3 regions of the Streptomyces sp. NPDC005181 genome follow, and region 1 is predicted to be linked to each of the others. Evidence: riboswitches for the same ligand, from Rfam matches in the RefSeq annotation. Region 1 holds a riboswitch; each other region holds the start of a gene.
What was found. Region 1 has a riboswitch for cyclic di-AMP ahead of ABZV38_RS18800 (C40 family peptidase). Riboswitches for the same ligand answer to the same signal wherever they lie in the genome.
Positions count from the first base shown of each region.

Region 2: another riboswitch for cyclic di-AMP. It lies ahead of ABZV38_RS19690 (NlpC/P60 family protein); the one in region 1 lies ahead of ABZV38_RS18800 (C40 family peptidase).
Region 3: another riboswitch for cyclic di-AMP. It lies ahead of ABZV38_RS09235 (transglycosylase family protein); the one in region 1 lies ahead of ABZV38_RS18800 (C40 family peptidase).

Region 1 covers NZ_JBEXID010000026.1:54,877-57,129, forward strand. Annotated here, with positions in the region: gene ABZV38_RS18790 (ATP-dependent Clp protease proteolytic subunit) at 1-542, shown strand, start outside; gene ABZV38_RS18795 (hypothetical protein) at 550-858, shown strand; cyclic di-AMP (ydaO/yuaA leader) riboswitch at 1,178-1,358, shown strand; gene ABZV38_RS18800 (C40 family peptidase) at 1,362-1,835, shown strand; partial or broken gene ABZV38_RS18805 (LysE family translocator) at 1,894-2,057, opposite strand; gene ABZV38_RS18810 (hypothetical protein) at 2,169-2,253, shown strand, end outside.
Region 2 covers NZ_JBEXID010000028.1:60,405-62,657, forward strand. Annotated here, with positions in the region: gene ABZV38_RS19685 (hypothetical protein) at 1-158, shown strand, start outside; gene ABZV38_RS19690 (NlpC/P60 family protein) at 252-1,418, opposite strand; cyclic di-AMP (ydaO/yuaA leader) riboswitch at 1,417-1,582, opposite strand; gene pcrA (DNA helicase PcrA) at 1,841-2,253, shown strand, end outside.
Region 3 covers NZ_JBEXID010000009.1:80,717-82,969, forward strand. Annotated here, with positions in the region: gene ABZV38_RS09230 (transglycosylase family protein) at 1-504, shown strand, start outside; cyclic di-AMP (ydaO/yuaA leader) riboswitch at 805-975, shown strand; gene ABZV38_RS09235 (transglycosylase family protein) at 979-1,677, shown strand; gene eno (phosphopyruvate hydratase) at 1,960-2,253, shown strand, end outside.

The DNA of each region.
Region 1 (2,253 bases):
CCGAGCGGATCGTCTTCCTCGGCACCCCGGTCGACGACACCGCCGCCACCGACCTGATCGCGCAGTTCATGTACCTGGAACACGCCGCACCCGACCGCCCCATCTCCCTCTACATCAACTCCCCCGGCGGCTCGTTCGACGCCATGGCAGCGATCTACGACACGATGGAGTACCTCACCTGCGAGATGGAGACCTTCTGCCTCGGACAGGCCGGTTCCAGCGCGGTCCTGCTGCTCGCCGCGGGCGCCCCCGGCCGGCGGCACGCCCTCCCCGGGGCCAGGGTCGTCGTGCAGCAGCCCGCGCTTCCCGAGCCGCTGCAGGGCCAGCCGTCCGATCTGGAGATCGAGGCGCGGGAACTGGTCCGCATGCGTGAGCAGCTCACCCACCTGCTGGCCCGTCACACCGGGCGCACTGCCGAACGGATCGCCGCGGACATCGAGCGCGATCTCATCCTCGATGCCCCGGGCGCCAAGGCGTACGGCCTGGTGGACCACGTTCTGGAGAACCGCAAGACGTCGCTCCCGCCGAACGGCGCGAGGTGAACACCCGATGCAGCCACCGGAGTTCCCGCCGCTGCCCGCACTGACGCGCGCCGAGGGCGAGTTCATCGACTGTTATCTGGAAGTGCTCGACCAGGTGGGCCGGATCAACCCCGCCCACGGCAGCGACACCTACGGCGCGTTGTGCGCGGCACAAGCACTCGCCTCGCGGGCGCGCGCCCTGCGGGACGCACTCGCCTTGATGCACGAGCGCGGTGAGGCACAGATCCACGCCGCCACCTTGGCGCGGGCGCTTCGCGTGTTGGACGGGGAGCAGCGGGCCCGACGGGTCACCGTGCCCCCTGCCCAGACGAGTTGATCAACCCCCTTCCGCGACACGCCCGGCGGGCTGATCAAAATTCCTCGCTCGTTCGGCGTAGGAGATCCCCCGCGCGAGGGACGGCTCAACTTGCGCTTTCGGCATGGCCGGTGAACGGAGTCTGCTGCTCCGCCGCTGGTACGGGACCGGTCGGGGCGACCGGCCGGGTTCACGGAACGACCGCACCCACCCGGATGGGCGAATAGCGACGAATTTCCCATATCGCTCAATATCCTCGGAAATCCGGCACTCGGTGAGTCAAGATCCGTGGGACGACAAGCCCCCGCCACCGCGGCGGGGCGGTCCGGGCGGACGCCGAGTCCTGCCGCCGCCCGGATGCCTGGTCGACAGAAGTGGATCGGCAGGAGTGGAGGACCCGAGCACAACGGGTCGACCGGGCATCCGGTCGACCCTCGGGGTGAAGCCGCCAAGTGCGGCCGGGCAACTTCGCCAGCCCGAACCCGACAGGTCATCCTTCACAGGCGGCTGACGAAGGGTTGCGCATGACTGCGCAGGTTCACGTCCCGTCTCTGCTCACCCGGGCCGGTACGGCCACGGTTCTGACGCTCGCCGCCGTCGGCGGCTCCGTGATCGCCCCCGGCGTCGTGACCGACGCCCAGGCCGCGACTCATTCCACGAAGGCGCTCAAGATCGCCGCGTCGAAGAAGGGATCGCCGTACCGGTACGGGGCCACGGGCCCCCACCGTTTCGACTGTTCGGGCCTGACGATGTTCGCCTTCAAGAAGGTGGGCAAGAAGCTCCCCCGCACGGCCCAGCAGCAGTACAACAAGACCCGGCACATCTCGGCCTCGCAGCGGCGACGCGGCGATCTGGTCTTCTTCCACTGGGGGCGCAGCGTCTACCACGTGGGGATCTACGCCGGTAAGGGCAGGATCTGGCACTCGCCGAAAAGCGGTGCCGTGGTGCGGCTGGAGAAGATCTGGACGAGGAGCGTCTGGTACGGACGGGTCCGCTGACTTCCGTCTCTTCCGTCTGCTCCGCCTTTCGGCTGCCGGTCACCTCCGCCGGTCAGCGCAGCAGGGGGCCGGTGACCAGCACCGCCGCGAGCCCGGCGACGACCGGCGCGGCGCGGACGAGCAGCCCCCGGCGACGCCGAGCGCCGTGGCCGCCCCGGCCGCGCGTGAGGCGAGAGCGTTCCGTACGACCACGGTGAAGTCGGCACCCGGCAGCGCCACCATCCCCGCGGCGACCCCAGCCGCCCGAGGGGATCGCCGCGGTGACCTCGGGCGACGTCGATCTCGCGCTGACCCATGCCTATGAGCCGGCGTGCGGGGAACGGGGTGGCGGTGGTGCCTGAGATGGTCGCCGCGATGTCGCCGACGCCGCTGTCCGTGCGGCGGCTGGAACCCGCAGCTCTCCGGCGGACCACCTCGG
Region 2 (2,253 bases), on a different contig from region 1:
TCAACAACATCAAGATCGGCGTGAAGCTGGCGGTCCTGGTCGTGATCCTCGCGCTGGTCTACATCAAGCGGGACGAGGAGAAGGTCGAGAAGGGCGTCTTCGCGGCGGTCGGCGGACTGACAGTCGCCAATATCTTCATCGCGACCCTCTGGACCTGAGCCGGCCGCTGCCGCCCGAGCCGCCCCTGTCATTCATCGCGCGAGCCCCTGCCGGATCCGTCCGGCAGGGGCTCGTCGCTGTCCGGGGCCGCGCTACGCGGGCCGCACGCTGCCGTAGATCGGCATGTAATAGATCGACTCCTCGCGGACATTCGCCCCCGGCTTCGGGGCGTGGATCATCATGCCGTCGCCCTCGTAGATGCCGACGTGACTGATGTCGTCGTAGAAGAAGACGAGGTCGCCCGGCTGCAGATCCGCCGTCGCGATCCGCGTGCCGATCTCCACCTGGTCCCAGGTGGTACGGGGGATGTCGACGCCCGCCGCCTTCCAGGCGGCCTGGGTCAGCCCCGAGCAGTCGTACGACGAGGGGCCCGTCGCGCCCCAGACGTACGGCTTGCCTATCTGGGCGCGGGCAAAGGCGAGGACCTTCTCGGCCTTCGTGGTGGCGCTGGTGTCCGAGCCGGTTCCGGTCCCGGTGCCCGTTCCCGTATCGCCGCCGGATCCGGCCTGCTGCGCGGCCTCCTCGGCCTTGCGGTCCGCCTCGGCCTTGGCGGCGGCCTGCCGGCGGGCCAGCTCCTCCGCCTTGCGCTTGGCCTCCGCCTCCTTCTTGCGCTCCAGCGCTGCGAGTCGCGCCTTCTCCTCGGCCGTCAGCTTCGACAGCATCGTGCGGGCCTCGCCCAGCTTCTTCTGGACGTTCTCCTTGCTCGTCCGCAGCGTGGCCTGCGACTCGGTGAGCGTCTCCAGGCTCTTCACCGCCTCGGCGCGCTTCTCCGACGCCGCGGCCTGCTGGGTGCGGAAGTCCGTGACCGCCTTCTGCTGCCGGCCCGCCATCCGGGCCATCAACTGGTTCTGGTCGAAGTACGACTGCGGGTCGTCGGCCAGGAAGAAGGTGGCGGTCGGTGCGATGGAGCCGGTGCGGTACTGCGCGGCCGCGTACTCACCGAGCGCCCTACGCGCGTCGTTCAGCTTGTCGGCACGCTTCGCGACCTCGTTCAGCAGGGCGTCGGCCTTGCCCCGCTGTGCGGCGGAGGCCTCCTTCGCCTGGTTGTACTGCTGGGTCGCGGTGCCCGCCTGCCGGTAGAGGTCGTCGACCTTCTTCTGCACGTCCTCGATGCTGGGCTTCGGTGAGGCCGGCGCGGCCGTGGCGCTCTGCGCGGACAGCAGGGTCATCCCTGCCAGTGCGGCCGTCGTGAACCCGACGGCGGGGGTGGTGCTGCGCACACGGGTGCGCGGTTTGCGATGCGACGCCAAGGCCGGCATCTCCTTCCGTGGACCGCCTACCGGGTTAGCTGTCGGGTTCGGGCGGAACGGAAGGCTGCCCTACGGTCCGAATGAGGGATATGGACCGATTCACCCCGGTGATGCATGTGGGTCCCCGGTTCCGAACTCCCGCGAGGGCAGCCCGGATTCAGCGTGGGAGCCCGCTCGGCGTGGTTCGCCTCAGGTGGTACGGGCCGCCCGACCGAGCACGCTAGCCAACCCATGGTGCTGCTGTGAAGGTTGATGTTCGATATGCCCGATACATTTTCGTGACCTTGATGACGGGGTGGTGGTGCGGGCGGAGCGAGCCCCCTCTTCCCTTACGCGGTGTGGGTGCGTGGTCTCTGTATGTGCCCGTGTTCCGGGTGCGGTTAGCCATGCGGCCGCACGGTGTCGGTGCGGCGGCCTAGACTCGTCAAGCGATGAGCAGCCTCTTTGACGACAGTTTCCTGGCCGGCCTCCAGCACTCGGAGGAAGAGCCCCCGCCGCCCCCCGAGGACTCCGCACCCGAAGCGGTGCCGGAGGACCTCTTCGCGGGCGTATTCGACGCGCCCCCGCCGCCCAGGGACGCGTACTACCGGGACGGCGCCCACCGCCCCGTCATCGACGCCGCCGCCCTGCTCGACGGGCTGAACACCGAGCAGCGCGCCGCCGTCGTGCACGCCGGCTCGCCGCTGCTCATCGTCGCCGGGGCCGGCTCCGGCAAGACCCGGGTTCTCACCCACCGCATCGCCCATCTGCTGGCCGAGCGCGGGGTGCACCCCGGCCAGATCCTGGCGATCACCTTCACCAACAAGGCCGCGGGCGAGATGAAGGAGCGCGTCGAGCAGCTCGT
Region 3 (2,253 bases), on a different contig from region 1:
CCGACGCAGAGCGCGGACCCGTCCGACGGGGCGTCGGACGAGGCGGGCCCCTCGGGCGGATCGAAGTCGTCGTCCGCCAAGTCGTCCGCCAAGTCGTCGGGTAAGTCGTCGGGTAAGTCCTCCGGCGAGGCGTCGAGCGACGCGTCGGATGCATCCGGTTCGTTCGACTCGTCCCGCTCCTCCGGCTCTTCGGGCGGTGAGGTGGGCGGTAAGCACCGTGGCACGCCGGCCCCCGAGGCGAGCCAGGGTGCGGGCGCGGGCAATGACCGCGAGTCGGGCCGACATGCCTCCCGCGGCAACAGCGAGGGACGCGACACGGGCGCCCAGGAGGCCGACGGCGCGTACACGGTCCGGCCGGGCGACAACCTGTGGGCGATTGCTGATGCACAGAAGGTCCCCGGCGGGTGGCCCGCGCTCTACGAGGCCAACAAGGCTGCCGTCGGCGACGACCCGGACCTCATCCTGCCTGGCGAGAGCCTCGATCTTGGCGTGAAAGCAGAGTGAGAGCGGTCTGATCAACAGCTAAATACACCCCAAAAATCGGGGTAGTTCAGAGGCCTATGTCCGCTTATGTGTAAGTGAGACATGGGTCTCTTTGCGTCAATTGACGTGTCGCGCCTGCCGGGTCCGCGCGCATCGCCCCCCACCTGCGAAAACGAGGGTCGGCGGGATGCAAGTAAGGGGTGATTGTCCGGCGTGTCCATCTTTGAATGTAGGGGTTGTGTGTGTTTACGGTCGGAACTGCTCGCACCGCGGGCCCCGTCGACCGTCACGCCGAATCCTGCCGTCGGTCGAAGGGAACAGACGCGTAAAGCGCCGTAGGCAGGAGCGGGGGACCCAGGTAAGCGCCGGGCCCGATGGTCGAAGGACCGTCAGGACCGGCTTGGGGTGAAGTCGTGCGCTAGGACGTGCGACCGGGCAACTCACTTGGCCCGAACCCGACAGCTCACCTCGTAGGCGTCGGTGAGGAGAAGTTCCATGCTGCTGAACAGCAAGGGCAAGCACCGCCGCCCGTCCAAGGCCGTCCGTGTCGCCACGCTCGCGGGTGTTGCCGGTGCCGCCATCGCCGTTCCCCTGATGGGTGCCACGGGCGCTTCCGCCGCCTCCGTCGCCACGTGGGACGCCGTCGCCCAGTGCGAGTCCGGTGGCAACTGGTCCATCAACACCGGCAACGGCTACTACGGCGGCCTGCAGTTCTCGCAGTCCAGCTGGGCTGCCGCCGGTGGTACGCAGTACGCCCCGCGGGCTGACCTGGCCACCAAGGCCCAGCAGATCGCCACCGCCGAGAAGCTCCTCGACATGCAGGGTCCGGGTGCCTGGGCCTGCGCCGGCGCCGGCAACCTGACCAACGACGGTGTCGACCCGGGCGTCGACACCGGCTCCGCCGCCGTGAAGCCGGCCGCGCCGAAGCCGGCCGAGCACACCGAGGCCCCCACCGCCTCCCGCTCGGACCGCGGCACCGCCCCCGAGGTCGCGAAGACCGTCACCACGCCGACGGGCCAGAAGGTCGCGAAGGGCGACGGCGAGTACAAGGTGAAGGCCGGCGACTCGCTCAGCGAGATCGCCGAGGCGCACAAGGTGAAGGGCGGCTGGCAGCAGCTGTTCAAGCTGAACAAGAACATCGTCAAGGACGCCGACCTGATCTTCCCGGGTCAGCAGCTCCACCTGACGAAGTAGGACGAGCCTCAGCAGAAAAGGCTCTCTCCTCCCTGAGCACCCCGACCCGGCGCGGATTCCCCCGTACGTGCCGGGTCGGGGTTTTTGCGCTCACTGTTCAACTGTTGTAGTTACTGCTCAGTAGATTTCTGGACATTTGCCCGTCTAGGGGTGCCCTTGGGTCCTTTTTCGTCCCAGGAGGCGGGCGGTCGCCGAACACAGTGGGCCAAGGCGGTTAGGCTCTTGGCGCAAGGCCAAAGCGACCCTGCACCACCAGCGTCATATCCCAGAAGGAGATGCCTCGTGCCGTCCATCGACGTCGTCGTAGCCCGGGAAATCCTCGACTCCCGCGGAAACCCCACGGTCGAGGTCGAGGTTGGCCTCGACGACGGCAGCACCGGCCGTGCTGCTGTTCCGTCCGGCGCCTCCACCGGTGCGTTCGAGGCCATTGAGCTTCGCGACGGTGACCCCAACCGCTACCACGGCAAGGGCGTCGAGAAGGCCGTCCTCGCCGTGATCGAGCAGATCGGCCCGGAGCTCGTCGGCTACGACGCGACCGAGCAGCGGCTGATCGACCAGGCCATGTTCGACCTGGAC